Regions from separate parts of the Enterobacter sp. ECC-219 genome, predicted to be linked through region 2. Evidence: predicted binding sites of a transcription regulator. Region 2 holds the regulator's gene; each other region holds the start of a gene.

Region 1 (10,841 bases), 1.5 Mb from region 2:
CGTTTGACCGCGCCATCGACATGCACATCTCTAACCTGCGCCGCAAGCTGCCGGAGCGTAAAGACGGTCACCCATGGTTTAAAACCCTGCGTGGTCGCGGTTATCTGATGGTTTCCGCTTCATGATAGGCAGCTTAACCGCCCGCATCTTCGCCATCTTCTGGCTGACGCTGGCACTGGTTTTAATGCTCGTTTTGATGTTGCCAAAACTCGACTCACGCCAGATGACGGAGCTTCTCGACAGCGAGCAACGTCAGGGCGTGATGATCGAACAGCACGTGGAAGCGGAGCTGGCAAACGATCCGCCGAACGATTTGATGTGGTGGCGCAGGCTTTTTCGCGCTATCGATAAGTGGGCGCCTCCCGGACAACGTCTTTTGCTGGTCACCAGCGAAGGCCGCGTGATTGGAGCCGATCGCAATGAAATGCAGATCATCCGCAACTTTATTGGCCAGGCGGATAACGCCGATCACCCACAGAAGAAGAAATATGGTCGGGTAGAGATGGTCGGTCCTTTCTCGGTACGGGATGGGGAAGACAACTACCAGCTCTATCTGATTCGTCCCGCGAGCAGTTCCCAGTCCGACTTCATCAACCTGCTGTTTGACCGTCCGCTTCTGCTGCTGATTGTCACGATGCTGGTCAGTTCCCCGCTGCTGCTATGGCTGGCGTGGAGCCTGGCAAAACCGGCGCGTAAGCTGAAAAACGCCGCCGATGAAGTGGCGCAGGGTAACCTGCGGCAGCATCCTGAGCTGGAATCCGGGCCGCAGGAGTTCCTGGCCGCAGGAACCAGTTTCAACCAGATGGTGAGCGCGCTGGATCGCATGATGACCGCCCAGCAGCGGCTGCTGTCGGATATCTCGCACGAGCTGCGCACCCCGCTTACGCGCTTGCAGCTGGGCACCGCGCTGCTGCGCCGCCGCAGCGGGGAAAGCAAAGAGCTGGAGCGTATTGAGACGGAAGCCCATCGTCTGGACAGCATGATCAACGATCTGCTGGTGATGTCGCGCAACCAGCAGAAAAACGCGCTGGTGAGCGAAACGGTGAAAGCCAATCACCTGTGGCATGAGGTGCTGGACAACGCGGCGTTCGAAGCTGAACAGATGGGTAAATCGTTCACCGTCAACTTCCCGCCGGGCCCGTGGCCGCTGTACGGTAACCCCAATACGCTGGAAAGCGCGCTGGAGAATATCGTGCGTAACGCCCTGCGCTACTCGCATACGAAGATTGAAGTGGCGTTTTCGGTGGATAAAGACGGGATTACCGTCATTGTCGATGACGATGGCCCTGGCGTCAGCCCGGAAGATCGCGAGCAGATTTTCCGTCCGTTCTACCGCACCGACGAAGCGCGTGACCGCGAGTCTGGCGGCACGGGGCTGGGTCTGGCGATTGTTGAAACCGCCATGCAGCAGCACCGTGGCTGGGTGAAAGCCGACGACAGCCCGCTGGGTGGACTACGGTTAACGCTGTGGCTACCGTTGTATAAGCGTTCGTAGCTGTTAGTGCCGGGTGGCGGCTTCGCCTTACCCGGCCTACTTTCCCCACAATCTCCGCGAATTATCCTCGATCTTGCCGCTTAAGCGCCGCTTCTGCATCGTTCTGGTCCAGCTGGTCGATAACCCCGCTGCCGACAGCAGGCGGTGATACTGCTCGTCGTCAAACGGCATATGCCAGGCAATGGCGCAGGCGTCATAAACAGACACATCGCTCAGGCGCGACGCCAGCTCAAGCGGCGCGTCCGCTGAAACCTGCCCAGCCAGCACCACGCGGTACAGCCAGCCGGTTTTACCCGCTTTTTGCAGCTGGGCCGACATATCCTGAATCCCGAAATGGTAGTTGAGCTTGAAGCAAGGCGAGCGTGGCTGCGTCACCTGAATCAGGGCATCACCCCAGCGGTAGATATCGCCGATAAAGACGTTCTTCTCCGTCAGCCCTTCGGTCGAGAGATTTTCGCCAAACGCGGGCGCAACGAAGAGGTCCGCCTGCTCGGGGAACTCGGTTTTCCAGTGCTGATAGTGCTCGCGCGGATAGTGGCACAGCGCGCGCTCGGGCCCGCCGTGGATTTTCTTTTCGGCCTGCTCGTCACCCGCCAGCCCGAGATCGGTTAACGTCAGTTCACCGTCGACCTGCACTTTGGCGATGGCGCTCGGGCGGCTGCCGTCGTACTCCCTGACCTTGCCTGTAAACACGTTCACCGGGTAATGCATTGCTGCCTCCATTACGCAGATACAAAAAAAGCGAGTCATAAGACTCGCTTCTCACAGGCGTCAATGCAACCTTATTTTTTAGCGGCGAAACGCGCTGCTGCTTCGTCCCAGTTCACCACATCCCAGAACGCTTTGATGTAGTCAGGGCGACGGTTCTGGAACTTCAGGTAGTAAGCGTGTTCCCATACGTCCAGACCCAGGATTGGGAAGCCGGATGCGCCAGAGATCGCTTCACCCATCAGCGGGGAGTCCTGGTTAGCAGTAGACACTACCGCCAGCTTGTCGCCTTTCAGAACCAGCCACGCCCAGCCAGAGCCGAAACGGGTCGCAGCGGCTTTTTCGAATTCCGCTTTGAAGTTGTCAACGGAACCGAAGTCGCGCTCGATAGCCGCTTTCAGGTCGCCCTGCAGGGTGGTGCCGGTTTTCAGGCCTTTCCAGAACAGGCTGTGGTTAGCGTGACCGCCAGCGTTGTTACGCAGCACGGTTTTCTTGTCTGCTGGCAGCTGGTCCAGTTTGGTAATCAGCTCTTCAACAGGCAGGTTAGCGAACTCTGGCAGGCTTTCCAGCGCGGCGTTCGCGTTGTTCACATAGGTCTGGTGGTGTTTAGTGTGATGGATTTCCATCGTCTGCTTGTCGAAATGCGGTTCCAGTGCGTCGTAGGCATACGGCAGGGATGGCAGTGTATAACTCATAATCCTCTCCATTATTGTCGGGCGGCACAGCTGTTAATGCCGCGTAAGCAGTTGGTTCATTATAGTTAATTAAATGATATTGAAAATGATTATCAATGCCGTAGTTTTTATAAGGTTATTCAGGTTTTGCCTAAACGCAAAATTGTGAGTCTGCTCACCAGGTTAACGCGCTGATTGCCATCCAAAACCAAAGTGCGGCAACCTTCTGAAGGTTCCTGAACCGCCTAATTTTTACACTCATCAAGTCGGGGGGAGGCCACCGGCTATAAAAACGATGAGGACGTAAAATGAATCATGCGATTACGATGGGTATCTTCTGGCATTTGATAGGCGCAGCCAGTGCAGCCTGTTTCTATGCCCCGTTCAAAAAGGTGAAAGGGTGGTCGTGGGAAACCATGTGGTCGGTTGGCGGTACCGTGTCCTGGCTGATTTTGCCATGGACCATTAGCGCCATGCTGCTCCCGGATTTCTGGGGCTACTTCACCTCCTTCAGTGCTTCCACCCTGCTGCCGGTGTTTCTTTTCGGCGCGATGTGGGGCATCGGCAACATTAACTACGGACTGACCATGCGCTACCTCGGGATGTCGATGGGTATCGGCATCGCGATTGGCATTACGCTGATCGTCGGCACGCTGATGACGCCCATTCTTAACGGTAATGTCGACGTGTTGATCAACACCAAAGGCGGGCAGATGACGCTGCTGGGCGTGCTTGTCGCGGTAATCGGCGTGGGTATCGTCACCCGAGCGGGTCAGCTGAAAGAGCGCAAGATGGGCATCAAAGCCGAAGACTTTAACCTGAAGAAAGGGCTGCTGCTGGCAGTGATGTGCGGCATCTTCTCGGCGGGCATGTCGTTCGCCATGAACGCCGCAAAACCCATGCACGAAGCGGCCGCCGCGCTGGGCGTCGACCCGCTGTACGTGGCGCTGCCAAGCTACGTGGTCATCATGGGCGGCGGCGCGCTGGTAAACCTCGGCTTCTGCTTCATTCGTCTGGCAAAAGTGAAGGATCTGTCGGTAAAAGCAGATTTCTTGCTGGCAAAATCCTTAATTATCACCAACGTGCTGCTTTCGATGCTGGGCGGCATCATGTGGTATCTGCAGTTCTTTTTCTACGCCTGGGGTCACGCCAGCATTCCGCCGCAGTACGACTACATAAGCTGGATGCTGCACATGAGCTTCTACGTGCTGTGCGGCGGGCTGGTTGGGCTGGTGCTGAAGGAGTGGAATAACGCCGGGCGTCGTCCGGTGGGCGTTCTGAGCCTGGGCTGCGTGGTGATCATCATTGCCGCTAACATTGTCGGCCTCGGCATGGCGAACTGATTACGCTGCCTTTCGACTACGATGACGCCACTGAACCGGCGTCATCCCCACCTCGCGATTAAACACCACCGAAAAGTAATTACTGTCCTCAAATCCGCAGCGCATCGCCACTTCACTGACCATCAACTCCGTATGCTGCAACAAATACTGGGCGTGGCAGATGCGCAGCTGGCGCAGGTAGTGGTTCACCGTCATCCCCGTCTGGGTGCGGAACTGCTGGCGCAGTGCGCGCTCGCTGCACTGCTCCTGCTCGCAGAACTTTTCCAGCATGAAACTTTTGTTCAGGCTACCCGCAAGCCGGGCGATCAGCTTGTCCAGCAGCGCTTCCTGGGCGGTCGCGGAGGGGTTGTCGGTGGCATAACGATGGCGTTTAAGGGTCATGACCAACTGGGCGAAAAGCAGCTCCGCCATCGGGTTTGCCACCGAATCGTGCTTTTGGCTCTCCTGCTCCAGCTGGGAGATCGTCTGGCGCACCTGAGCCATGCCGTTGCTGCTTAAGCGCCAGTGGGGTTCGCCTCTGGCATTGAGAAAACCGGGGATATGAGCCGCCCAGTCGACATTCAGTTTGAGCCTGTCCGGGCAGTAGATAACGTTCTGCAAAACCAGATCGTTAACCGAGGCGTAAGCGTGTTTGTCTTCGCCGCGGATGTAAAACAGATCGCCACGCGTGATGCGGTAGGGCCGGTCGTTGAGGATGTGTAAGCCGTTGCCGCGCCAAACGAGCACCAGCTCGCAAAACTCGTGGATATGCTCGGCAAAGACATTTTGCGGGTAGCGGTCGGCCACCGCGACGGCCTGACTCGCGGAGGCAAAAAAATCATCTTTGCGAAGAATTAACTGAGCGGCCACACCACAACCTCTACGGTGAATAACCGGACATTATTAGCCATTTTGCGGCAATAAAACGGTGATTGCCTTCGCGTTACTGGATTGAAGCATCCTTCCCCTGACGGATATCGCGCGGCGACCAGCTAAACTCGCGACGAAAAAGGGTCGAAAAGTGATTACTGTCGCCGAAACCGCAGCGATACGCGATATCCGTGACGCTTTCGTCGGTGTGACGTAAAAGGTGACGCGCTTTAATCAGGCGCAGGCGGTTGAGGTAGCGCTGCGGCGTGAGCCCGGTGTGCTGCTTGAGCTGACGATGGAGCGTACGCAACGACAGCGAAAAATCATCCGCCAGCGTTTCCCAGCACACGTCCTCGGCGAAATGGTCCTCCAGCCAGGCCATCAGTTGGTTCAGCCGCGCGTCGTTATTTGCCAGCCCTTCCACCAGGCTGCTGCGACGCAACAGCACCAGCAGCTGCATAAACAGCAGCTCGCGGGTGGCAATGGCATGGGTCTCCTGCCCGTCCTCGCTCTGCTCCATTTGATTCACCAGCTGGCGCACCTGCTGCAACGTGGACTGATTCACCCGCCAGTGAGACGGGTAGTGTCCATCCTGCTCCTGGGGCAGTAGCTTGTTCAATCCCGACAGAAACTGGAACGCGTCCGGCGAACGATAGAGCACGTTGGTCAGACACAGATTGTCGGTATGTTCATACAAATGCCTGTCGCGATCGCGCACGAAGCACACCATACCGCCGCTGATGGTGTATGGCTGGCCGTTGAAGACATGAATGCCTGTCCCATGCTCGACAATCACAATTTCATGAAAATCATGATGATGTTCAGGAAACGCGGCCTGCGGGAGCCGTGGCTCGATCGCGATCGGAGATGTTCCCGACGGGAAAAAATCGACGCTGTGCAGTACGGTCATAGCGGCCCCCACCAATGAGAAAAGTTCTCAAAATAGTAATTAAGGCCTTCCACACTCACCTTAAATTTTTGACAGCAAACGTCGCAAAGACTGTCCGTTTTTCAAGAAACAGACGGAAAAATCGGGAAATGCGGTCAACGTCACATTGCCCTAAAACCCCGCCCTCACTGGAAATTGTGAACTCCCTCACGTTCATCTTTGCTTCCTTGCCAGCGCGAGATTCGTGCTGTCAGTGACGAGAAGGTGGCCTTTTCTTCCCTTTTTTACACTCAGCACCAATGACTTAAGAAGGGACCTGACCATGACTTTTCGCCATTGTGTAGCTGTCGATTTAGGCGCATCCAGCGGCCGCGTAATGCTCGCCACCTGGGACTGCGGCAAGCGCACACTCACGCTTCGCGAAATGCACCGTTTCGCCAACTGCCTGCAAAAACAGGACGGTTTTGATACCTGGGATATTGATGCCCTGGAAGCGGAGATCCGCACCGGGCTGAACAACGTCTGCAATGATGGCATACGCATCGACAGCATCGGCATTGATACCTGGGGCGTGGACTACGTTCTGCTCGACAGCCACGGCGAACGCATCGGCCTGCCCGTCTCGTATCGAGACAGCCGCACCGACGGGCTGATGGCACAGGCCATAGCCCAGCTTGGCAAACACAACATCTATGGCCGCAGCGGCATTCAGTTTCTGCCGTTTAACACGCTCTATCAGCTGCGCGCGCTGGTTGAGCAGCAGCCGGAGCTGGTCAAAAAGGTGGCGCATGCACTGCTCGTCCCGGACTACTTAAGCTACCGGCTGACCGGCAACATGAACTGGGAATACACCAACGCCACCACCACGCAGCTGGTCAACATCAACACCGATAGCTGGGATGAACACCTGCTGGCCTGGACGGGGGCCTCACCTTCCTGGTTCGGCACGCCGACCCATCCGGGTAATGCGATCGGGCAGTGGCTCTGCCCGCAGGGGAACGCCATCCCTGTTGTCGCCGTCGCCAGTCACGATACCGCCAGCGCGGTGATTGCATCCCCGCTGGCCAGCAAAGACGCGGCCTACCTCTCTTCCGGCACCTGGTCGCTGATGGGCTTTGAGAGCAAAACGCCGTACACCAGCGACGCCGCGATGACGGCGAACATCACTAATGAAGGCGGTGCCGAAGGGCGCTACCGCGTGCTGAAGAACATCATGGGACTCTGGCTGCTCCAGCGAATGCTGAAAGAACAGCATATTTTCGACCTGCCGGCGCTTATCGCCGAAACCGAAAAGCTGCAGGCCTGTACGTTCCTGATCAACCCGAATGACGACCGCTTTATTAACCCGGTGCATATGAGCGCCGAAATCCAGGCCGCCTGTTTCGAGGCCGGACAACCGGTCCCTTCCCGTCCTGCCGAGCTGGCGCGCTGTATTTTTGACAGCCTCGCCCTGCTCTACGCGGATGTTCTGAACGAGCTGGCGAGCCTGCGCGGCAAACCGTTCAGCCAGTTGCATATCGTGGGCGGCGGCTGCCAGAACCAGTTGCTGAACCAGCTCTGCGCCGATGCCTGCGGCATCACCGTGGTGGCGGGTCCGGTGGAGGCCTCGACGCTCGGCAACATCGGTATTCAGCTGATGGCTCTGGACGAACTTTCAGACGTCGATGAATTCCGTTCGGTGGTCACCGCGAATATCCGCCTGACTACTTTCATCCCTAATCCCTGCCATGAAATTGCCCGCTACCGGGCGCAGTTTCAGCAAAAACGACTGACTAAGGAGCTTTGCGCATGACCACTCAACTTGAACAAGCCTGGGATCTGGCTAAACAGCGTTTCGCCGCCGTTGGCGTGGATGTCGAAGCAGCGCTGCACCAGCTCGACCGTCTGCCTGTCTCCATGCACTGCTGGCAGGGCGATGACGTCGCTGGCTTCGAGAACCCGGGAGGTTCCCTGACGGGTGGCATTCAGGCGACGGGTAACTACCCGGGTAAAGCGCGCAACGCCACCGAACTGCGTGCAGACCTGGAGCTGGCACTGAGCCTGATCCCGGGGCCAAAACGCCTGAACCTGCACGCGATCTATCTGGAGTCCGACAAACCGGTGGCGCGTAACGCGATTAAACCGGAACACTTTAAAAACTGGGTGGAATGGGCAAAAGCCAACAGGCTGGGCCTGGACTTCAACCCCTCCTGCTTCTCGCACCCGCTGAGTGCGGACGGTTTTACCCTCTCCCATGCCAACGATGAAATCCGTCAGTTCTGGATCGACCACGTGAAGGCCAGCCGCCGCGTCTCGGCTTATTTTGGTGAACAGCTTGGCACGCCGTCAGTGATGAACATCTGGATCCCGGACGGCATGAAAGACATCACCGTCGACCGCCTGGCCCCGCGTCAGCGTCTGCTGGCCGCGCTGGATGAGGCCATCAGCGAAAAACTGGATCCAGCACACCACATCGATGCGGTGGAGAGCAAGCTGTTCGGCATTGGCGCGGAGAGCTATACCGTCGGCTCGAATGAGTTCTACATGGGTTACGCCACCAGCCGCCAGACCGCGCTGTGCCTGGATGCCGGTCACTTCCACCCGACCGAGGTGATCTCCGACAAAATCTCCGCCGCCATGCTCTTCGTGCCGCGCCTGCTGCTGCACGTCAGCCGTCCGGTGCGCTGGGACAGCGACCACGTGGTGCTGCTGGATGACGAAACCCAGGCGATTGCCAGCGAAATCATCCGTCATGACCTCTTCGACCGCGTGCACATCGGCCTCGACTTCTTTGACGCCTCCATCAACCGCATCGCGGCATGGGTGATCGGCACCCGGAATATGAAAAAAGCCCTTTTGCGCGCGCTGCTGGAGCCAACCGCGGCGCTGAAACAGCTGGAAGCAAACGGCGACTACACCGCGCGCCTGGCACTGCTGGAAGAGCAAAAATCCCTGCCGTGGCAGGCCGTTTGGGAGATGTACTGCCAGCGTAACGATGTGCCGGCAGGCAGCCAGTGGCTGGAAAACGTGCGGGCGTATGAGAAAGACGTGTTGAGTCAGCGCGGGTAGCTGGCCCCTCATCCCTGCCCTCTCCCCAAAGGGGAGAGGGAGCAAACCATCCCCTCGCCCCTTTCGGGAGAGGGTTAGGGTGAGGGAAACTCTCACCGCGATAACTGGAAAATAAAGACTATGCAGACTATCACCCACTCCTGGTTCGTCCAGGGCATGATCAAAGCCACCTCCGACGCCTGGCTGAAGGGCTGGGACGAGCGCAACGGTGGCAACCTGACGCTGCGCCTGGACGACGCGGATATCGAACCGTTCGCGGCCGATTTCCATCAAAAACCACGCTATATTGCACTGAGTCAGCCGATGCCGCTGCTCGCGAATACACCGTTTATCGTCACCGGCTCCGGCAAGTTCTTCCGCAACGTTCAGCTTGACCCGCAGGCCAACCTCGGCGTGGTGAAAGTGGACAGCGACGGCGCGGGCTACCACATTCTGTGGGGCCTGACCGACGAGGCGGTGCCCACCTCCGAACTGCCGGCGCACTTCCTCTCCCACTGCGAGCGCATCAAGGCGACTAACGGCAAAGACCGCGTGATCATGCACTGCCACGCCACCAACCTGATTGCCCTGACCTACGTGCTGGAAAACAGCGCTGATTTCATCACCCGCAAGCTATGGGAAGGCAGTACCGAGTGTCTGGTGGTCTTCCCGGACGGGGTCGGCATTCTGCCGTGGATGGTGCCGGGTACCGACGAGATCGGCCAGGCGACCGCCAGAGATATGCAAAAACATTCGCTGGTGCTGTGGCCGTTCCACGGTGTCTTTGGCAGCGGTCCAACGCTGGATGAAACCTTCGGTCTGATCGACACCGCCGAGAAATCAGCGGAAGTGCTGGTGAAGGTTTATTCCATGGGCGGTATGAAGCAAACCATTACCCGCGAAGAGCTTATTGCGCTAGGCAAGCGCTTCGGCGTGACCCCGCTACGGTCAGCGCTGGAAATATACGCATAAACCCTCGCTGGCCGGACGGTACAGGCGATAGTTAAGGAGAATTATCATGAGCTTTATGTTGGCACTTCCAAAAATCAGCCTGCACGGTGCGGGCGCTATTGGCGACATGGTCAAGCTGATGGCGAACAAAGAGTGGGGCAAAGCGCTGATTGTCACCGATGGCCAGCTGGTGAAGCTGGGTCTGCTGGACAGTCTGTTTACCGCGCTGGATGCGCACCAGATGTCATATCAGCTATTTGACGCGGTCTTCCCCAACCCAACGGAGGCGCTGGTACAGAAGGGATTCGCGGCCTACCGGGAAGCCGCGTGTGATTATCTCATCGCCTTTGGCGGCGGCAGCCCAATTGATACCGCCAAGGCCATTAAAATCCTCACCGCCAACCCCGGTCCGTCCACCGATTATTCCGGCGTCGGCAAGGTGAAAAACCCGGGCGTGCCGCTGGTGGCGATCAACACCACCGCAGGCACGGCGGCGGAGATGACCAGCAACGCGGTGATTATTGACTCCGCACGTCAGGTGAAAGAAGTGATCATCGACCCGAACATCATCCCGGATATCGCCGTGGATGATGCCAGCGTCATGCTGGATATTCCTGCATCCGTCACCGCCGCAACGGGGATGGATGCGTTAACGCACGCCATTGAAGCCTATGTGTCCGTTGGCGCGCACCCGCTAACCGATGCCAACGCGCTGGAAGCGATTCGCCTGATAAGCCTCTGGCTGCCCAGAGCGGTCGACGACGGTCATAACCTGGACGCGCGCGAGCAGATGGCGTTTGGTCAGTATCTGGCGGGCATGGCGTTTAACAGCGCTGGTCTCGGCCTCGTGCATGCCCTGGCGCACCAGCCGGGCGCGACGCACAATCTGCCGCACGGCGTGTGCA
Region 2 (10,841 bases):
CAGCAACGTCTGGATGCTGGTGGTGATGGGCCTGATCTTCTTCGTTATCTACTTCGTTCTGTTCAGCGCGGTGATTCGTATGTTTAACCTGAAAACGCCGGGCCGCGAAGATACGAAAGAAGATGTTGTTACCAGTGAAGCAAACAGCAATACCGAAGAAGGTTTAACCCAGCTGGCGACCAGCTACATTGCCGCAGTCGGCGGTACCGACAACCTGAAAGCGATTGACGCCTGTATTACTCGTCTGCGTCTGACCGTGGGTGATTCCGCGCGCGTGAGCGATGCGATGTGTAAACGCCTGGGCGCGTCTGGTGTGGTGAAACTGAATAAGCAAACCATCCAGGTTATCGTGGGTGCGAAAGCTGAATCTATCGGCGATGAAATGAAAAAAGTGGTTGCCCGTGGGCCGGTTGCTGCCGCCTCAACGGATAGCGCTCCAGTAGCTGAAGCGCCGGTTGCAAAACCGCAGGCCGTGCCAAATGCGGTGACTATCGCTGCGCTGGTGTCCCCGGTCACCGGTGACGTGGTTGCGCTTGAGCAGGTGCCTGACGAAGCGTTCGCCAGCAAAGCGGTTGGTGACGGCGTGGCGGTGAAACCAACGGACAAAACCGTTGTGTCTCCGGCGGCCGGTACCATCGTGAAAATCTTCAACACCAACCACGCGTTCTGCCTCGAAACCGAAAAAGGCGCGGAGATCGTTGTCCATATGGGTATCGATACCGTTGCGCTGAACGGTCAGGGCTTTACTCGCCTGGTAGAAGAGGGCGCTGAAGTGGTGGCGGGTCAGCCGATTCTGGAAATGGATCTGGACTTCCTGAACGCCAACGCGCGCTCCATGATTAGCCCGGTCGTTTGCAGCAACATTGATGACTTCAGCGGCCTGGTCATTCAGGCGAAAGGTCAGGTTGTTGCAGGCCAAACACCGCTGTATGAGATTAAAGGCAAGTAATCGCTCCTGAGTAGAGTCATGCCTTAAGCGGCGGGGGATATCCTCCGCCGCTTTTTTTTGCAGCAAATGCCCCCATTATTTTCATCTGATACGTATTTTCCGTAACTAAGGGTTGTCACTACGTCCGGCTTATAAGATCATACGCCGTTATACGTTGTTTACGCTTTGAGGAATCCACGATGAGTGAGGCAGAAGCCCGCCCGAGTAACTTTATTCGTCAGATCATCGATGAAGATCTGGCCAGTGGTAAGCACACCACGGTACATACGCGTTTTCCGCCGGAGCCGAACGGCTACCTGCACATTGGTCACGCGAAATCGATCTGCCTGAACTTTGGCATTGCGCAAGATTACCAGGGGCAGTGCAACCTGCGTTTCGATGACACCAACCCAGTAAAAGAAGACATCGAATACGTTGAGTCCATTAAAAACGACGTGCAATGGCTGGGTTTCAACTGGTCTGGCGATATCTGCTACTCCTCTGACTATTTTGATCAGCTGTATGCCTACGCGGTGGAGCTGATCAATAAAGGTCTGGCATACGTCGACGAACTGTCTGCTGACGAAATCCGCGAGTATCGCGGTACGCTGACTGCGCCAGGTAAAAACAGCCCGTTCCGCGATCGCAGCGTGGAAGAGAACCTGGCGCTGTTTGAAAAAATGCGTGCCGGTGGTTTCGAAGAAGGCAAAGCGTGCCTGCGCGCCAAAATCGACATGGCGTCTCCGTTCATCGTGATGCGCGACCCGGTGCTGTACCGCATTAAATTTGCGGAACACCACCAGACCGGCAACAAGTGGTGCATCTACCCGATGTACGACTTCACCCACTGCATTAGCGATGCGCTGGAAGGCATTACGCACTCCCTGTGTACGCTGGAGTTCCAGGACAACCGTCGTCTGTACGACTGGGTGCTGGATAACATCACCATTCCTGTGCATCCGCGTCAGTACGAGTTCTCTCGTCTGAATCTGGAATACACCGTGATGTCCAAGCGTAAGCTGAACCTGCTGGTAACAGACAAGCACGTTGAGGGTTGGGACGATCCGCGTATGCCAACCATCTCTGGTCTGCGCCGTCGTGGTTACACTGCCGCCTCTATTCGTGAGTTCTGCAAACGTATTGGCGTGACCAAGCAGGACAACACCATCGAAATGGCGTCTCTGGAATCCTGCATTCGTGAAGATCTCAACGAAAACGCCCCGCGCGCGATGGCCGTTATCGATCCGGTGAAGCTGGTTATCGAAAACTACCCGCAGGGTGGAAGCGAGCTGGTCTCCATGCCTAACCATCCGAACAAACCGGAAATGGGAAGCCGCGACGTGCCGTTCAGCGGTGAAATCTGGATCGATCGTGCTGACTTCCGTGAAGAAGCCAATAAGCAGTACAAACGTCTGGTGCTGGGTAAAGAAGTGCGTCTGCGTAATGCCTACGTCATCAAAGCCGAGCGCGTAGAGAAAGATGCAGAAGGCAACATCACCACCATCTTCTGTTCGTACGATGCAGAGACGCTGAGCAAAGATCCGGCAGATGGCCGCAAGGTGAAAGGCGTGATTCACTGGGTGAGCGCTTCCCACGCGCTGCCGGTAGAAATTCGTCTGTACGATCGTCTGTTTAGCGTGCCTAACCCGGGTGCAGCTGAAGACTTCCTGGCGACTATCAACCCGGAATCTTTGGTGATCAAACAGGGTTACGCGGAGCCGTCGCTGAAAGCGGCTGAAGCGGGCAAAGCATTCCAGTTTGAACGTGAAGGTTACTTCTGCCTGGACAGCCGTTACAGCACGGCAGAAAAGCCGGTATTTAACCGTACCGTAGGTTTGCGTGATACCTGGACGAAGATCGGCGAATAATAACGCTGCACTGGTCAATGAGAAACAAACGCCGCTTATAGCGGCGTTTTTTTATTTAATGATCATATCGTTAAAGTAGACCCGTAATTAGGCCAACTAAAATTTTTGGTCAACGTGGTGCTACTTATTTTTCTAAAAAAAGTTTGTCTTTCTGATAAAAAAGTGAATAAAGACAAATACGTGTTTTTTTACGATCTAATACGTTGAAATTACCTGCTTTAGCCCCGCCACACCTCGCATCCGGCTAAATGTTACAAAGCACTACCAATTATGTGCACTTCGTCATAATCCTGACTTTTGCCCACTGAAAAGCATTGATAATTCGCGTCGCGAAAAATAACCTAAAGACGGTAGTTAATTCGAGGGTATTTATAACTACCCCTGACCATTTGGTCTTTTATATTTTCGCCGTTTAAGGCGTTTTAATTCGTCAAAGAGGAATAATCTATGCGTACGTTCAGTGGCAAACGTAGTGCGCTGGCGCTGGCTATTGCCGGTGTGACAGCAATGTCGGGCCTGGTGGTGACACCAGAGGCGAAAGCAGCAGGTTTCATCGAAGATTCTACCCTCACTGGCGGTATTTATTACTGGCAGCGTGAACGTGACCGTAAAGATGTCACAGAAGATAAATACAAAACCAACCTCTCTCACTCCACCTGGAACGCCAACCTGGACTTCCAGTCAGGCTATGCCGCTGATATGTTCGGTCTGGATATTGCCGCATTTACCGCAATCGAAATGGCGGAAAACGGCGACAGCGGCCACCCGAACGAAATTGCCTTCTCCTCCAGCAATAAAGCCTATGACGAAGACTGGTCCGGAGATAAAAGCGGTATCAGCCTTTATAAGGCTGCAGCGAAATTTAAATACGGCCCGGTCTGGGCGCGCGGGGGGTATATTCAGCCAACCGGCCAGACGCTGTTAGCGCCGCACTGGAGCTTTATGCCTGGTACCTATCAGGGTGCAGAAGCCGGGGCTAACTTTGACTACGGTGACGCAGGTGCGTTGAGCTTCTCCTATATGTGGACCAACGAGTACAAAGCACCGTGGCACATCGAAATGGATAAGTTCTACCAGAACGATAAGAAAACCAAAGTCGATTACCTCCACTCGCTGGGCGCGAAGTACGACTTTAAAAACGATCTGGTTCTGGAAGCCGCATTTGGTCAGGCGGAAGGCTATATCGATCAGTATTTTGCTAAAGCCAGCTACAAATTTGATATCGCCGGTAGCCCGCTGAGCACCAGCTACCAGTTCTACGGTACGCGCGATAAGGTCAGCGATGGCAGCGTAAATGACATTTATAACGGCACCGCGTGGCTTCAGGCGCTGACCTTCGGCTACAAAGTCGGTCAGGTTGATTTGCGTCTGGAAGGGACATGGGTGAAGGCGGAAGGGCAGCAGGGCTACTTCCTGCAGCGTATGACCCCGACCTATGCATCATCCAACGGTCGTCTGGATATCTGGTGGGATAACCGCTCCGACTTCAACGCCGACGGCGAGAAAGCGGTCTTCTTCGGCGCCATGTATGACCTGAAAAACTGGAACCTGCCTGGCTGGGCGGTGGGGGCTTCTTACGCATACGCCTGGGACGCAAAACCAGCAGACATGGCGACGCCGGATGCCTACTACGATCCAAACTATCGCCTGAAAGAGTCCTCCTACAGCCTGGATGCTATCTATACCCTGCAGGATGGCCGCGCGAAAGGCACGATGTTCAAGCTGCACTTCACCCAGTATGACAACCACTCCGATATTCCAAGCTATGCGGGCGGTTACGGCAACATCTTCCAGGATGAACGTGACGTCAAATTCATGGTTATCGCCCCATTCACCATCTTCTGATGAGCACACCGGCGGGCTGAATCCCGCCGGTCTGGAGACTTCACATGATGAAAAAAATCGTAATCGTCGCGTTGCTGGCATCAGGGCTGGTGGCGTGCGTTCAGACTCAGGCGCCGAAAGAGGATTCCCGTCTGAAGGAGGCGTATAGCGCCTGTATTAATACTGCGGAAGCCTCGCCGGAGAAAATCGAAGCCTGTCAGAGCGTGCTGAATGTGTTGAAGAAAGAGAAAGCGCATGAGCAGTTCGCGACGCAGGAGAACGTTCGGGTGATGGATTATCAGGCCTGTATTCAGGCGCGTAAAACCGGTAACGATCAGGAAGTGGCGAAGCGTTGCGATAAGATCTGGAACGAGATACGCAATAACAATAAATAAGTTGCTTTACGCCCGGTGGCACTTTGCTTACCGGGCTTTTTTGACGCAAAAAAAAGCCAACCTTGCGGCTGGCTCAGAGTATGAACGCTAACTTATTTTGTGTCGTGAGCGTGTTCATTCTCGCGGCAATCCCCTTCAGCGCAGTGACCGTAAAGGTACAGGCTGTGGTTGGTCAGGCGAATGCCGTGACGAGCTGCGATTTCACGCTGACGCGCTTCGATGGAATCATCGCTAAATTCAATGACCTTGCCGCAATCGAGGCAGATCAGGTGATCGTGGTGATGCTGCTGGGTCAGTTCGAATACAGATTTACCGCCTTCGAAATTATGACGGGTAACAATGCCCGCGTCATCAAACTGGTTCAGCACGCGATAAACGGTGGCCAGCCCAATCTCTTCACCCATGTCGATAAGACGTTTATAAAGGTCTTCCGCACTGACATGGTGATTGTCTGGACCCTGAAGCACTTCGAGGATTTTTAATCGAGGAAGCGTTACTTTCAGGCCAGCCTTCTTTAATGCGGTATTGTTGTCAGTCATGCGGAATCTGTCCTGTTGCTAAACGATTCACTTCTGAAGGAAGTGACAGAAAATGCACCTGGGTTAATGCGTCTCATTATAGAACTGCCATGCCTAAATGAAAACTGCAAGTCTCAGGCAAAGTATGCTTATAAAAACGTGGTATCACCAACAAACTTGCTCAATGGAAACCACATTTTGCCAGGGAGACATTGTACAGGTCTGGGCGAAAAAGTTAAAAGTTTGTAGCAATTAATTTAATCGGTTTTACCTGGAAAACGGGCGCAACCTGCGTTGCGCCGTAGAAAAAATCAGGCGTTGAGAATATCGTCCAGGTGGAGTTCTTCACGGATCTGCTTAACCCACTTCTCTACACGCTCTGCCGTAAGCTCAGGCTGACGGTCTTCGTCAATGGCCAGACCCACAAAATGATCGTCATCGGCCAGGCCTTTAGAGGCTTCGAAGTGGTAACCGGCAGTCGGCCAGTGACCAACAATAACCGCGCCATTCGGCTCAATGATGTCGCGAATCGTCCCCAGCGCGTCACAGAAGTACTCGGCATAGTCTTCCTGATCGCCACAGCCAAACAGTGCGACCAGCTTCCCGTTGAAGTCCACCTCTTCCAGCGTCGGGAAGAAATCGTCCCAGTCGCACTGGGCTTCACCGTAGTACCAGGTTGGAATACCCAGCAGCAGAATGTCATAGCCCTCGAGATCTTCTTTGCTGCTCTTGGCGATGTCATGCACATCAGCAACGTCTTTACCGAGCTGTTTCTGAATGTTTTTTGCGATATTTTCGGTATTGCCGGTATCACTGCCGAAGAAAATGCCGATGATTGCCATGAGTAAAATAACCTCTTGAAACTTAATGGTATGGTGGCGCAATTCGGCCACGGATAAGGGCAATAATAGCAGAACTGGCAACCCTGCGGAAACCGCTATCGCGCAGGACTGCACTCTGTGCTACATGAAAAGGGCGATAAAGGGGTTTTTCAGACTTATGCCTGGCTGCGAAGCGTCTCAAGCTGAGCGATGAGCATCTCTTCAATAAGCTCGCTGCGGCTGATATTACGCGCCTCGGCCAGCTCGTTAAGCGCATCGACAGCGTCAGCGTTGAGCTTCAGTTCGACACGCTTAAGCCCACGATTTTTATCGCGTTTAAGCTGATTGCGTTTATTGATACGCAGCTGTTCATCGCGCGAAAGCGGATTCGTTTTCGGTCGTCCCGGTCGACGCTCATTCGCGAACAGATCTAGTGTCGTACGGTCCGTTTGTTCTTTGGCCATGATTCTGAGACTTCGGGGGAAACACGCCGCCCTGCTAAAGCCCGGGCGATAAGCGCGCCATCATACATCACCAAAAACGGCACGCCAACGACTGGAAGCCTGTCATCTTCCAGTCGCTCTCTTTTTAATCAATTTGCAGTATCAGCGAGATAGCGGCGGATAGCGCGCAGTACAGCGTCAGGTTTTTCGGCGTGAACCCAGTGCCCGGCCCCGGCAATCACGTGGGCGCGCGCCTGCGGGAACTGTGCCAGCAGCGTGTCGCGGTAAGCGTCGGTAATATAAGGAGAGTGGCCGCCGCGAATAAAGAGAGCAGGGTGCGGCCAGGTGGGGACGGTTTCCCAGCCCACGATGTTGTTGTACTGGTCCCACAGCACCGGCACGTTAAAACGCCATTGCCCGTCAACAAATGACTTCAAAAGGAACTGCACCACGCCTTCTTCATCAAGATGTTCACGCATAACCGTTGCCGCCTGCTGACGTGTGGAAACGCCAGCTGCCGTTACAGCATTAATTGCTGCGAAAATCTCATCATGACGTCGAACGTCGTAGTCCACAGGGGCAACATCAATGACCACAAGCCCGGAAATGCGTTCTGGCGCCAGCGCGGTGAGCGCCATAACCGCTTTACCGCCCATTGAATGCCCGATGAAGGTCACCTTCTGCAGATTGTGCGCATCAAGCGTATCCAGCAGATCCTGCGCCATTGCCGCATAGGTCATTTCGTCTGAGCGGCCGGAAAGCCCGTGATTGCGCATATCAACCTGTAGAATATCGTGATCGGTGACCAAATCGCGGGCCAGCACGCCCAGGTTATCCAGGCTGCCAAAAAGTCCATGAACCAGCACGATGGGGGAATTATTGTTCGGCGATTGTGCAGTTTGCGCTCGGGTATTCAATTTCATGGCAAAGTTCTTTTTTTACGTATGTCAGGTTAGGGTATCATGTTGACCATTCTGCCGCCCGGCTGCAAGGTTCCAGTTTAATCTGACTTTTGCCGCCAACCTGGTTTGACGCTATCCGCTGTTGGGATTTGACCTTATAATCCCAATGACTTGTATTCAGATAAGATATCGCACTGGATTAAGATGAAAACAATCGAAGTTGATGACGAACTCTATCAGTATATTGCCAGCCAGACGCGGCATATCGGGGAGAGCGCGTCCGACATTTTACGGCGCATGCTTAAAATTTCCGCCGCTTCACAGCCTGCCACCCCAGTTACCAAAGATGTCGTGTCTCAGCCGAGCGTTGCTGCACAGGCAAAACCTGCCGTGACGCCGGTAAAAGATAAAGTGCGCGCGATGCGTGAGCTGCTGCTCTCCGACGAATATGCGGAGCAGAAAAAGGCGGTCAACCGTTTTATGCTGGTGCTGTCTACACTTTACGCCCTGGATAACAAAGCGTTTGCTGAAGCGACCGAGTCGCTGCACGGCCGTACCCGCGTCTATTTCGCGGGCGACGAGCAGACGCTGCTGCAAAATGGCAATCAAACCAAACCTAAACATGTCCCTGGCACCCCGTACTGGGTGATCACCAATACCAATACGGGCCGCAAGTGCAGCATGATTGAACACATCATGCAGTCCATGCAGTTCCCGGCGGAATTGATTGAAAAGGTTTGCGGTACAATTTAACCCTTGCATCATAAGGACCCGGTAATGGCAAATCACAGCCGTGCAGGCCAACCTGCACAACAAAGCGATTTGATTAACGTCGCTCAGCTGACCGCGCAGTATTACGTGCTGAAACCGGTCGTGGGCAACGCAGAACACGCAGTGAAGTTTGGTACATCTGGTCACCGCGGCAGCGCGGCGCGCCACAGCTTTAACGAACCGCATATTCTGGCCATTGCTCAGGCCATTGCGGAAGAGCGCGCCAAAAACGGCGTTACCGGTCCGTGCTACGTGGGAAAAGATACCCATGCGCTGTCTGAACCGGCGTTCATTTCCGTGCTGGAAGTGCTGGCGGCAAACGGCGTTGACGTGATTGTGCAGGAGAACAACGGCTTCACCCCAACGCCGGCGGTATCAAACGCAATCCTTGTGCACAACAAAAAAGGTGGCGCACTGGCAGACGGGATCGTTATCACGCCATCCCACAACCCGCCGGAAGACGGTGGTATCAAATACAACCCACCTAACGGCGGCCCGGCTGACACCAACGTCACCAAAGTGGTGGAAGATCGTGCAAACGCGCTGCTGGCCGACGGCCTGAAAGGCGTTAAACGTATTTCTCTTGATGAAGCGATGGCCTCCGGCCACGTGAAAGAGCAGGATCTGGTTCAGCCGTTCGTGGAAGGGCTGGCGGATATCGTCGATATGGCGGCGATTCAGAAAGCCGGCCTGAAGCTGGGCGTGGATCCGCTGGGCGGCTCCGGTATTGAGTACTGGAAGCGCATCGCCGAGCACTACAAGCTGGATCTGACCATCGTGAACGATCACGTCGATCAGACCTTCCGCTTCATGCACCTGGACAAAGACGGCGCGATCCGTATGGACTGCTCCTCCGAGTGCGCGATGGCGGGCCTGCTGGCACTGCGCGAGAAGTTCGATCTGGCCTTTGCTAACGACCCGGATTATGACCGTCACGGCATCGTCACCCCTGCCGGGCTGATGAACCCGAACCACTACCTGGCTGTTGCGATCAACTACTTGTTCCAGCACCGCCCGCAGTGGGGCAAAGAGGTGGCTGTCGGTAAAACGCTGGTCTCTTCTGCGATGATCGACCGCGTGGTGGACGCGCTGGGCCGCAAGCTGGTGGAAGTGCCGGTGGGCTTCAAGTGGTTCGTTGACGGTCTGCACGACGGCAGCTTTGGCTTCGGCGGCGAAGAGAGCGCGGGCGCGTCCTTCCTGCGCTTCGACGGCACCCCGTGGTCAACCGATAAAGACGGCATCATCATGTGCCTGCTGGCTGCGGAAATCACCGCGGTTACCGGTAAAAACCCGCAGGAACACTACAACGAGCTGGCGGCACGCTTTGGTGCGCCAAGCTATAACCGTATCCAGGCTGGCGCGACCTCTGCGCAGAAAGCTGCATTGTCCAAACTCTCCCCAGAGATGGTCAGCGCAAGCACCCTGGCAGGCGATCCGATCACCGCGCGTCTGACGGCGGCACCGGGTAACGGTGCGTCTATCGGTGGACTGAAAGTGATGACCGAAAACGGCTGGTTCGCCGCGCGTCCGTCCGGTACGGAAGATGCGTACAAAATCTATTGCGAAAGCTTCCTCGGCGCTGAGCACCGCCAGCAGATTGAGAAAGAGGCGGTAGAGATTGTCAGCGAAGTGCTGAAAAACGCGTAAGTAGTGTTCTGGTGCGGGCTGATGCCCTTGTATGTTTAAAGTCACTTCAGTTACCCGTCTACAGACGGGTAAACTGTCACTGAGTTTCACCTGATGCCACAGCCCGTTAGCCCTCTGGGTTTTCAAGCCCGCGGGTGAGCTCATGGCGTGGCATCAGTTTTCCTGTTAACCCGAACAGCTGCCCGGGCGGCCTGTGCCAGCCCGTATATTACAAGGCCGGGAGACATGAACATGACTGAACATACCACCGTCGGCATCGATATTGCCAAAGACACTTTTGACGTCTTCATCAGTCCTGACGGACTGTTTCTCCATCTGGAGAACACCCCACACGGGCACCAGCAACTCCTCGATGCACTCGCATCCCGCACCGTTGTTCGCATCGTGATGGAGGCCACCGGCCGTTACCATAACCTTCTGGCTGCCACGCTTGAGCTTGCCGGCCTTCCCGTCGCCGTGGTGAACCCCGCTCAGGTCAGACATTTCGCCCGGGCGCTGGGAACACTCTTCAAGACCGACCCGAATGATGCCCGTATTATCTGCGAGTTTGGTCGCAGGATGACGCCGGATGTACGCCCCGCACCAGACGAGCAGACGCAGCGTCTGGCCATGATGGTATCCCGTCGTCGTCAGCTGGTGGACAACAGAACCATGGAGCAGAACCGCTACGGCTCCTGCACCGACGAACTCATCCGGACGGGTATCAAACGGCATATCGACTGGC
Region 3 (10,841 bases), 2.3 Mb from region 2:
CTGGAGTATGTCGATATCTTCTATCATCACCGTCCCGATCCTGAAACGCCGTTGCAGGAAACCATGAAAGCGCTTGACCATCTGGTGCGCCAGGGCAAAGCTCTGTATGTCGGGTTATCCAACTACCCCGCCGAACTGGCGCGTAGAGCGATTGATATCCTGAACGATCTGGGCACGCCCTGCCTGATTCACCAGCCGAAATACTCGATGTTCGAACGTGCGCCGGAACAGGGTTTGCTGGATGTTCTGCAGGAAAAAGGGGTCGGCTGTATTCCCTTCTCGCCGCTGGCAGGCGGACAGTTGACCAACCGGTATCTTAACGGTATTCCCGCCGATTCCCGTGCGGCAAGCGGCAGTCAATTCCTTAACCCGGATCAGATCACCGAAGAGAAGCTGGAGAAGGTACGCAAGCTAAACGCCCTGGCGGAAAGCCGCGGCCAGAAACTCTCCCAGATGGCGCTGGCCTGGGTGTTACGCCATGAGGAAGTGACCTCGGTGCTGATTGGGGCAAGTAAAGCGGCTCAGATCGATGACGCCGTGGGCATGCTGAAAAACCGCCATTTTTCCGCAGAAGAGCTGACGCGTATTAACGAAATCCTGAACAGCTCAAAATAAAACCACTTTTAGCAAAAAGTGCTCTCCCTCAGCAATTCGGAGTTGAGGCGATGAAACGAGGCTTTACCAACTCGTAATATTGCGTTAACAGGCCCCACGAAGGCCCCGATCGTGAAGGAGAAAGAGTATGTTCAGGTCACTGATTCTTGCAGCGGTATTACTGGCTTCAGCCCCGCTCATCGCCACTGCGGGCGAAATCACCCTGTTGCCATCAGTAAAATTACAAATTGGCGATCGTGACGACTACGGCAGATACTGGGACGGTGGCTACTGGCGCGACCGTGACTACTGGAACCGTCATTATGAATGGCGTGGTGACCGCTGGCGCAGGCATGATAACGGCCTGCATCGCGGCTGGTATAAAAATAACGCCTATGAACGCGGCTACCGCGAAGGCTGGAACGATCGTGACGACCGCCGCGGCGGCTGGGGTCACGGCGGAAAAGGACACGGTGGTCACGGCCACGGTCGTCATTAATGCAAAAAGGAGCCTCCCGGCTCCTTTTTCTTTTATAGCCCCAGCGCTGTGCCAATCAACAGCCATAAGTTTAGCGCTACGACTACCACCACAATCGCCCAACCGGTTCGTTTCACCAGCGTCGTGTTAACCAAATCGCCCATCAACGTTTTATTGCTGGTGAAAATCAGCAGCGGCACCAGCGCCAGCGCAATACCAAAGCTCAGCAGCACCTGGCTCATCACCAGAATTCGCGTTGGATCGAGCCCCATCAGAATCACAACAAATGACGGCAGCATGGTGACAAAACGACGCACCCACAGTGGAATATGGAAGCGCACAAAACCCTGCATCACCACCTGCCCTGCCAGCGTACCTACCACCGTGGAAGAGAGGCCGGCAGCGACCAGGCTCAGACCAAATATCGTTGCAGCAGCATGGCTCAGTAACGGCTCCAGCGTGAGATAGGCCTGATCGAGATCGGCAATACCGGTATGGCCGTTAAAATGGAAAGCGGCGGCGGCGGTGGCCATCATCGCCAGATTCACAAAACCCGCGATGGTCATGGCGATTGCCACATCCCATTTGGTTGCCGAATAACGCTCTTTGCGCGTCCCACCATGAAGATGCTGGGTCAGCGAGGAGTGCAAATAAATGACATGCGGCATGATGGTCGCCCCCAACACCCCGGCGGCCAGGAACACCGCTTCCGAGGTTGGCAGGCCTGGGATCACCATGCCTTTCGCGAGCTGCGCCAGGTTCGGCTGTGAGAAAATCAGCTCAACGATGTACGCCGCAGCGACAAACAGCAGCAGACCACCAATGACCTTCTCCAGCGGCTTTTGCCCTCGACGCTGCAGCATCAGGATCAGGAACGTAGCAATCCCGGTCAGTACCGCCCCTTGTAACAGTGACACACCCAGAATTAACTTAAAGCCGATCGCCGCGCCGATAAACTCAGCGAGGTCGGTTGCCATGGCGATGATTTCTGCCTGAACCCAGTAGAGCCAGACCGCTGGACGCGGATAGTGGTCGCGGATTTGCTCCGCCAGGTTTTTACCCGTGGCAATCCCCAGCTTTGCAGAGAGCATCTGGATCAGCATCGCCATCAGGTTAGCCCAGACGACCACCCACAGCAGCTTATAGCCGAAGCTGGCCCCGGCCTGAATATTGGTCGCAAAATTACCCGGATCGATATAGCCGATGGCAGCAATGAACGCAGGCCCCATTAATGCGAACCGCAACTTGCGCGCTGCTCTGCCACTGCTACCCTCTACGCGACTGTTTGTCATTATCTGCCTCTGGAAATATAGCCTTTGCTATGTTTAATGCTATAAAAATGAGAATGATTATCAAGATCATTTGGATGGTTTGAAATGATTTCTCTGATAGCTAAGAACGATAGATGGGCAGGTGGTGCGACATCACAGAATGTGAAAATGCGCAGTCATTTGTGAAGCGTAGCACACAAACTTAACTTTTCACTCATTTACCTAACATAACAAAAATGTATTGTGGATCACTATTTTTGAGACTCGTCACAGGATGTAACTATAGTGTGTCCTTGATCTCGTTTTCTTTTCGCTTGTTACATAGAATGTGCACGAAAATTAAACCTGCCTCATATTTGGAGCAAATATGGACCGCGTCCTTCATTTTGTCCTGGCACTTGTTGTCGTTACTGCACTCGCATTGCTGGTCAGCACAGACCGCAAAAAAATTCGTATTCGTTATGTTGTCCAACTGCTGGTCATTGAAGTTTTACTTGCGTGGTTCTTCCTGAACTCCAACGTAGGCCTCGGCTTCGTGAAAGGCTTCTCCGAAATGTTCGAAAAACTGCTCGGATTCGCCAACGAAGGGACAAACTTTGTCTTCGGTAAAATGAACGACGAAGGTCTGGCGTTCTTCTTCCTGAAGGTACTGTGCCCAATCGTCTTCATCTCCGCGCTCATCGGTATTCTGCAGCACATCCGCGTTCTGCCGTTCGTTATTCGAGGAATTGGTTTCCTGTTATCTAAAGTGAACGGCATGGGTAAGCTGGAATCTTTCAACGCCGTAAGCTCCCTGATCCTCGGTCAGTCTGAGAACTTCATTGCGTATAAAGATATCCTCGGCAAAATGTCCCGTAACCGCATGTACACCATGGCGGCAACCGCAATGTCTACCGTTTCCATGTCTATCGTGGGCGCGTATATGACCATGCTGGAGCCAAAATATGTTGTTGCAGCGCTGGTTCTGAACATGTTCAGCACCTTTATCGTTCTGTCGCTGATCAACCCGTACCGTGTTGACGCCAGCGAAGAGAACATTCAGATGTCAAACCTGCACGAAGGTCAGAGCTTCTTCGAAATGCTGGGTGAGTACATTCTGGCCGGTTTCAAAGTGGCGATTATCGTTGCCGCCATGCTGATCGGCTTCATTGCGCTGATTGCTGCACTGAACGCCCTGTTCGCTGCGGTGCTGGGTATCTCCTTCCAGGGCATTCTGGGCTACATCTTCTATCCATTTGCCTGGGTGATGGGTGTTCCGGCTCACGAAGCGCTGCAGGTGGGCAGTATCATGGCGACCAAGCTGGTTTCAAACGAATTCGTTGCGATGATGGATCTGCAGAAAATTGCCGGCACGCTCTCTCCACGTGCGGTGGGTATTCTGTCCGTATTCCTGGTCTCCTTCGCCAACTTCTCGTCCATCGGCATTATCGCCGGTGCGATTAAAGGCCTGAACGAAGAACAAGGTAACGTAGTTTCTCGCTTTGGCCTGAAACTGGTTTACGGCTCCACCCTGGTGAGCGTTCTGTCTGCTTCTATCGCAGCACTGGTACTGTAACGTTTACTGTTAAAACAAAAACCGGGAGTCTGGCTCCCGGTTTTTTTATGCCCGCAATTCTTTCAGCGGTTTGGGTTTGCCTATCAGATAGCCCTGCAGATAATCCACGCCGAAGCGAAGCAGCATCTCCCGCTGCGCCGGTGTTTCTACATATTCCGCAACAATGCACAGCGATTTCGTTTTCGCCAGATTACACATCGACTGGACGATCATCGCATCCATATCATCAGTGCAAATATCTTTAACAAAGCAGCCGTCAATTTTAATGATATCTGCCTGCAGACGTCTGAGACGCTCGTAGTTGGCATAACCGGTGCCAAAATCATCAATGGCAATCCGGAAACCATAATCCCGCAGTTGTTGAATATTGCTGATGCTGCAGCCGGAATTTGAGAAGGCCTGCTCTTCAGTGATCTCAATCACCACGGTCTGAGGCGCAACGCCGTAGCGCTCAAACAGCGTACAAATCTCGGTCGCCACCTCCTGTTGCATCAGCGTGAGCGGCATCAGATTGACGGAGAAACGGGCGCCAGCCTGCGTCGCAGGGTGATCGCGCAGCCACTGCAGTAATTTTTCCATAACGCACATATCAAACCGGTGGCTGAGGTTGAACTGGGCAACCAACGGAATAAAGCGATCCGGGGTGATGATCTCCCCTTCACTCTCCATGCGCGTCAGAATTTCATAGTAGCCGCTACCGTCTGCCTTCTGAATCGGCTGCACGTATAAATGGAACCGATCTGTCTCCAGAGCATGCTTAATACGCGCTAACATCAGAACACGCTCCGTTGTTTGTCCCGATGCTGCCTCCAGGCTATTCGTCAGCGCAAGCACGTTGTGCCCTGCGCAAGATTGCTCGGCCAGCCAGCTCAGTTGCCCCAGCGTGTGATGCAAATTTTCACCGTTTTCTACCATCCCCCAGGACGCACCAAACTCAATATCCAGCCCGGTGTTGTTCCAGAAAATCTTACGGCTGTTCAGCCGATCGACCATATGCTGGAGACGCTCTGCAATTTCTGGCCCCAGCAATACCACCACCAGCTCGCTTCCGGGTAACTGGAAGAGCATCTCATTCTTTTGCAGAAGCGGCTGCAGCGACGTGGCGATCGTTCGTTTGCAATGGACCCGCATGAGGATCCCGTAGTGGCGGCTCAAAAATTCCAGGTTATCCATGCGCAACATGCAAACCTTGGCCTCCGGATGCATCTCAAGATGCTCTTCCAGGGCACGAATATTGGGTAAACCGGTTAGCGGATCGGTGAGCGCCCTGCCCTGCCACCCCCGCTTCAGCCACTCGCTGCGCTGGTAAATCCGCGACATGTAAAGCAAGCAGATGGCAAAAGAGATCAGCACGGACAGAATAAAGGAGAGCGAATGGCCTGTTTCCACCCCGTTCAGGAAGTTATAGTTGTAGGTCAACAGCAGAAGCGCTGAAGCAGCCCACAGCAGTGAGATAAGCGCGTAGGTCAGGCGGCTTATCGCTAAGGTAAAAAGAATAAAAATCAGCGGCATTAAATAGCCCGCAATAACAGGTGATTCAAAAGGCCCACATAAAACGGCCAGGACGAAGCCTAAAAGCATCAGCCAGACAAATATATATAATGAATTCTTGTGGAAAAACACGGGCTTCACGCTTCGCCGCCAGAAGGTTATGGCATAGCGGGGATTAATTATCATTCTTAACGGGTAATAGAACATCATGGTAAAAATCAGCGCCGCGCAAATCAGGCTTTGAATATCCACGACGTTATAAATTACCGTTCCTTCGCCGAAGAAGGTGGAGATAGTTACCGGGAAATCAAAGAAATAGCCAGCTAAATACATCGACAGCTTAATGCCGACGGGAACGATAAAACCGAGCCAGAATATACGTAACCCGACGTACTTGTTCGGAATGCAGAAGCGCCAGCGCCTGCCCAGCATGAGGCGCAAAAGGCCACATGCCGCGAACAGCGAAAAGGTCTGACAAAACAGTAATACTGAATATTGTAGCGGCACTAAATTAACATAAAATAAATTAGTGACACTAAAACCTAACAAAATGGGAAGAACGGCCCGGCGACCAAATAACAGTATTACCGCCAGCATTACGCTCAGGGGGAGCCACGCTAAATAAACATCGTGACCATTTACCATTGCGCGGGGAGAGAGGTAACGGGAAAAAGGTACCGCAATCAGACATATTGTCAGGGCAATTATAAATATCTTTACATTATTGTACGTTTTTCTATTCATTAAGATGATGACATTATTATCCGTTCATTTTATTGACCGGATGGATAATAGGTTTATTAATTGCACGAATCAAGTTGAAGTCTATTTATAGACTGGTTTATTGATGTCGATTGAGGTCAGGTACAGGAATACCTTCTTTTTGATAACAAAAAGCGGTGAGGGGTTTTACAAACAGATAAAAAAACCCTCGTCTTTTGACGAGGGTTTAAAATTTTGGTGGAGCTAAGCGGGATCGAACCGCTGACCTCTTGCATGCCATGCAAGCGCTCTCCCAGCTGAGCTATAGCCCCACATGTGACTTTACTAACCGCACTCTGTTGGGTTCAGAGTTTGGTGGAGCTAAGCGGGATCGAACCGCTGACCTCCTGCATGCCATGCAGGCGCTCTCCCAGCTGAGCTATAGCCCCATCGTAAAGCTGTCATGTTGACGGGCGGCATAATATGAATTCCGCCGCGGAGTGTCAACGGCAAAATCAATTCCAGCTATTCAATCGCCGAAAAATCATGCAAATGAATCACTTTGCGAGCCTGCTCGCAGTCATGAGTTAAGCCTGTCACGTTTTCATGTAAAACGGTGCTATAAAATGAGCCATTAATTAACCCTACGAATATTCAGGAAATTGCATGATCAAGGAACGAATGACGCCGGAAGAGTTAGCCCTCCTCACTGGCTATAGCCGACAGACCATCAATAAATGGGTACGTAAAGAGGGTTGGATAACGTCACCTAAGCCCGGCGTCCAGGGGGGTAAAGCGCGACTGGTGCATGTGAACGAAAAAGTGCGTGACTTTATCCGCAGCGCACGCAGGGCAACGGAAACATCCGCTATGCCTGACGGCATCAGCACTGACGGTTCGCTTCATACCCTACTCCTGACGCTGGCCAATGAAATGACGCCGGAAGAGCAGAAGCAGATGACATCGCTGCTGTTGCGGGAAGGGATTACCGGTTTGTTGCAACGTTTAGGGATTCGCGATCAGAATTAATATGAAAAGACTACGTAGCAAAATGACCACAGAAGAGCTGGCGGAGAATTTGGGAGTTGCCAGACAAACGGTAAATCGCTGGATACGCCAGCAGGGGTGGAAAACCGAAGGGCTCAATGGCGTAAAAGGCGGTCGGGCGCGGCTCATTCACGTTGATGCGCGCGTGAAGGAACATATTATGAGCCTCCCGGCTATCCGTAACCGTCAGGCGGTTTATCATCTGGCTGAGGTGACCTCCTCTTACGGTGAACATACTTCAAATCTGCGTCCGGGCATTATCGAAACGCTGGAGAGTATGACTGAGCTTGAGCAAAAGCGTCTGGATACCTTACTGAAGCGCGAAGGCATACGCGGTTTTCTTGCTCGTCTGGGTATTGCTGAATGAAAGGCAAAAAAAACGGCAGGATACCCTGCCGTTTTTTCTTATAAGACTTTATTACTGCTGATTTTCACGTTCTGCAATAAAATCCAGCGCCTTGTTGATGCGCGCCACGCTGCGTGATTTCCCGATGGCATGGACAGTCACGTCCAGCGCTGGAGACTGGCCCGCACCGGTCACCGCGACGCGTAGCGGCATACCGACTTTGCCCATGCCAACTTCCAGCTCGTCTGCGGTCGCCTGAATGGCGTGATGCACATTCTCAGCGGTCCACTCGGTGAGCGCAGCCAGCTTGTCACGCACCACTTCCAGCGGCTGACGAGCTACCGGGCGGAGGTGCTTCTTCGCGGCGTCCGCGTCGAACTCGTCAAACTCTTCATAGAAGTAGCGGCAGCTTTCGGCAATTTCTTTCAGCGTTTTGCAGCGCTCGCCGAGCAGTTTCACCAGGTCCGCCAGCTCAGGGCCGGTGCGGGTATCAATATTTGCCTGCTCAATGTGCCACTGCAGATACGTCGCCACATATTCCGGCGGCATGGTATTGATGTAGTGGTGGTTCAGCCACAGCAGCTTGTCGGTATTAAATGCGCTCGCTGATTTGCTCACAGAGCTCAGAGAGAACAGTTCGATCATCTCTTCACGGCTGAAGATCTCCTGGTCACCGTGGGCCCAGCCCAGGCGCACCAGATAGTTCAGCAGCGCTTCCGGCAGATAACCGTCGTCGCGATACTGCATGACGCTGACCGCACCGTGACGTTTAGACAGTTTTTTACCATCGTCGCCGTTGATCATAGAGACGTGCGCATAGACAGGCACAGGCGCATTCAGCGCTTTCAGGATGTTGATCTGGCGTGGGGTATTGTTGATATGGTCTTCACCACGGACAACGTGGGTAATTTCCATATCCCAGTCATCAACCACTACGCAGAAGTTATAGGTTGGAGAACCGTCGGTGCGACGAATGATCAGATCGTCCAGCTCCTGGTTGCTGAATTCGATCGGGCCACGGATCTGGTCGTCGAAAATCACCGAGCCATCCTGCGGGTTAGCAAAACGCACCACGCACGGTTCATCAGCAGCATGCTCGCTATGGTCGTGGCGGCAGCGGCCGTCATAACGCGGTTTTTCACCGTTCGCCATCTGCTCTTCGCGCAGCGCATCCAGACGCTCTTTGGAGCAGTAGCATTTATACGCCGTGCCCGCGACCAGCATCTCATCAATAACAGCGTTATAGCGGTCAAAACGTTTAGTCTGGAAATACGGGCCTTCATCCCACTCCAGGTTCAGCCAGTTCATCCCATCCATAATGGCTTCAATTGCTTCCGGCGTGGAGCGCTCAAGATCGGTGTCTTCTATACGCAGCACGAACTCACCTTTGTTGTGGCGTGCAAAAAGCCAGGAGTAGAGAGCAGTACGAGCACCACCGACGTGCAGATAGCCTGTCGGGCTCGGCGCGAAGCGAGTTTTGATTTTCATGAAATGGCCTTACGTTATAAAGATGCCGGCAATCGGCAAATCCCGGGGAAAAAACGATGGGCAATATTCTATCACTGTGGGGGGATTCCTCAATGTCGATCCCTTTATCGTGGCGGAGTTTACTGTTTTTGTTTAGAAATCATGCGCCACCGCCCGTTTTGCGATCGTTTTGTTTAATTTTACGACGAACGAATAAAAACTTTAGAAAATGCGTTGACTCATTTTCAACTCTCCCTATAATGCGACTCCACACAGCGGGGGTGATTAGCTCAGTTGGTAGAGCATCTCCTTTACACGGAGGGGGTCGGCGGTTCGAGCCCGTCATCACCCACCATCTACTTCGGTAGACTCGCAGTGTAGATAAGAATTGAGATTGGGCGATTAGCTCAGTTGGTAGAGCATCTCCTTTACACGGAGGGGGTCGGCGGTTCGAGCCCGTCATCGCCCACCATTCTCACCTTATCGCAGCAGTTCCGAAATGGGCGATTAGCTCAGTTGGTAGAGCATCTCCTTTACACGGAGGGGGTCGGCGGTTCGAGCCCGTCATCGCCCACCATTTCGGGTCGTTAGCTCAGTTGGTAGAGCAGTTGACTTTTAATCAATTGGTCGCAGGTTCGAATCCTGCACGACCCACCAATGTAAAAAAGCGCCCTAAAGGCGCTTTTTTGCTATCTGCACTTTACATCTTCAACGCCGCAATTAACGTCTTCACCGCAGGCGTCGCCTGCTTCTCGTCATACACTACATACAAATCTGCCGGTATACGCTCCCGTAACGGGCGGAATACCACGCCCGGCCACTGCATTTGCGCGTAGCTGTCGGCAGCAAGCGTAATCCCCATTCCCATGCTGATCATCGCCAGTACCGTTTGCGGCTCAACGGCTTCACGCACGATCATCGGCGAAAACCCGGCTTGCTGGCAAACGCGATGTAAAAATGCCCAGTCAGAATGTGCTGAAGGCATCGTGACAAAATACTCATCCTGCAATTCTGTAAGCGCAACGGATGATTCGCTGACCAGGCGGTGATCTTCCGGCATCGCCACCAGAAAAGCCGCTTCACGCAACCGCAGGCTGGTAAAACCCGCGGTAGGTTCCGTTGCCATTCGCCAGATCCCGACATCCAGCTCCCGGCGCTCAAGCAGCGCCATCTGCATTACCGGCGATTTTTCGCGAAAAACGACATCAACGTTCGGATGCTCTTTCAGGAAAGCGCGCATCACCGTGCGCACCTCACTCCACATGGCGGTGCCGACAATCCCCAGCTCGATGCGCCCTGCTTCCCCCCGGCCAATTTGCTCGACGCGAGCCAGAGCCTGGTTTGCGCTGGCGAGCAGCCGGCGTGACTCTTCCATCAGCACTTTACCGGCATGCGTCAACGCGACGCTCCGCGAGTGGCGAATAAACAGTAACGTGCCCAGCTGACTTTCCAGCTCTTTAATGTGCAGGCTTAACGGCGGCTGGGACATGTTGAGACGGGCCGCAGCCCGTCCAAAATGTAGTTCCTCCGCCACGGCCAGAAAATAGCGCAGCAGCTTGAGATCGGTTCGATAGACGCGTTCCATCAAAACATATCCTGGCGATAACACTTATGCGCCTACCTTAAAGCCTTTCAGCGTCCGGAGGGAAAATTTAGTGCGCAACTGTGCGCATCTCGCTGTTTTTACTGGTGTGGCGATAGTTAAAGCTGAAGTAAAAGACCACCGCGAGCACCAGAGCATAGGCCGCAAACACCAGCCAGATCGTCTGCCAGTCCTTCACTCCTTCAACCGAGAAATAATCAACCGCCGCACCACTCAATACCGAACCGAAATACGCCCCGATACCGTTAACGGTCGTCATAAACAACCCTTGCGCGCTGGCGCGGATA

Evidence for each region. The regulator Fur, encoded in region 2, represses iron uptake genes when iron is present. The targets are predictions, from matches to a motif close to ATAATAATGAGAACNACTATCAA.
Region 1: a site for Fur is predicted at 2,972-2,994, ahead of sodA (superoxide dismutase [Mn]). Genes of this name have one in related genera too.
Region 3: a site for Fur is predicted at 2,406-2,428, ahead of V1603_RS20485 (Nramp family divalent metal transporter). Genes of this name have one in related genera too.

The regions. Positions count from the first base shown of each region.
Region 1 is NZ_CP143680.1:543,700-554,540, forward strand. Features, by position in the region: gene cpxR (envelope stress response regulator transcription factor CpxR) at 1-125, shown strand, start outside; gene cpxA (envelope stress sensor histidine kinase CpxA) at 122-1,495, shown strand; gene yiiM (6-hydroxyaminopurine reductase) at 1,532-2,206, opposite strand; gene sodA (superoxide dismutase [Mn]) at 2,278-2,898, opposite strand; gene rhaT (L-rhamnose/proton symporter RhaT) at 3,186-4,220, shown strand; gene rhaR (HTH-type transcriptional activator RhaR) at 4,221-5,069, opposite strand; gene rhaS (HTH-type transcriptional activator RhaS) at 5,143-5,979, opposite strand; gene rhaB (rhamnulokinase) at 6,281-7,750, shown strand; gene rhaA (L-rhamnose isomerase) at 7,747-9,006, shown strand; gene rhaD (rhamnulose-1-phosphate aldolase) at 9,127-9,957, shown strand; gene fucO (lactaldehyde reductase) at 10,004-10,841, shown strand, end outside.
Region 2 is NZ_CP143680.1:2,039,757-2,050,597, forward strand. Features, by position in the region: gene nagE (PTS N-acetyl glucosamine transporter subunit IIABC) at 1-949, shown strand, start outside; gene glnS (glutamine--tRNA ligase) at 1,129-2,796, shown strand; gene chiP (chitoporin) at 3,244-4,641, shown strand; gene chiQ (ChiQ/YbfN family lipoprotein) at 4,689-5,015, shown strand; gene fur (ferric iron uptake transcriptional regulator) at 5,108-5,554, opposite strand; gene fldA (flavodoxin FldA) at 5,845-6,375, opposite strand; gene ybfE (LexA regulated protein) at 6,531-6,818, opposite strand; gene ybfF (esterase) at 6,947-7,720, opposite strand; gene seqA (replication initiation negative regulator SeqA) at 7,904-8,452, shown strand; gene pgm (phosphoglucomutase (alpha-D-glucose-1,6-bisphosphate-dependent)) at 8,477-10,117, shown strand; gene V1603_RS09635 (IS110 family transposase) at 10,349-10,841, shown strand, end outside.
Region 3 is NZ_CP143680.1:4,302,839-4,313,679, forward strand. Features, by position in the region: gene mgrA (L-glyceraldehyde 3-phosphate reductase) at 1-615, shown strand, start outside; gene V1603_RS20480 (DUF2502 domain-containing protein) at 743-1,093, shown strand; gene V1603_RS20485 (Nramp family divalent metal transporter) at 1,126-2,364, opposite strand; gene V1603_RS20490 (NupC/NupG family nucleoside CNT transporter) at 2,711-3,898, shown strand; gene V1603_RS20495 (EAL domain-containing protein) at 3,944-6,133, opposite strand; tRNA gene V1603_RS20500 (tRNA-Ala) at 6,348-6,423, opposite strand; tRNA gene V1603_RS20505 (tRNA-Ala) at 6,465-6,540, opposite strand; gene V1603_RS20510 (YfeC-like transcriptional regulator) at 6,758-7,120, shown strand; gene V1603_RS20515 (YfeC-like transcriptional regulator) at 7,122-7,505, shown strand; gene gltX (glutamate--tRNA ligase) at 7,557-8,972, opposite strand; tRNA gene V1603_RS20525 (tRNA-Val) at 9,231-9,306, shown strand; tRNA gene V1603_RS20530 (tRNA-Val) at 9,348-9,423, shown strand; tRNA gene V1603_RS20535 (tRNA-Val) at 9,453-9,528, shown strand; tRNA gene V1603_RS20540 (tRNA-Lys) at 9,533-9,608, shown strand; gene V1603_RS20545 (LysR family transcriptional regulator) at 9,652-10,536, opposite strand; gene V1603_RS20550 (nucleoside permease) at 10,604-10,841, opposite strand, start outside.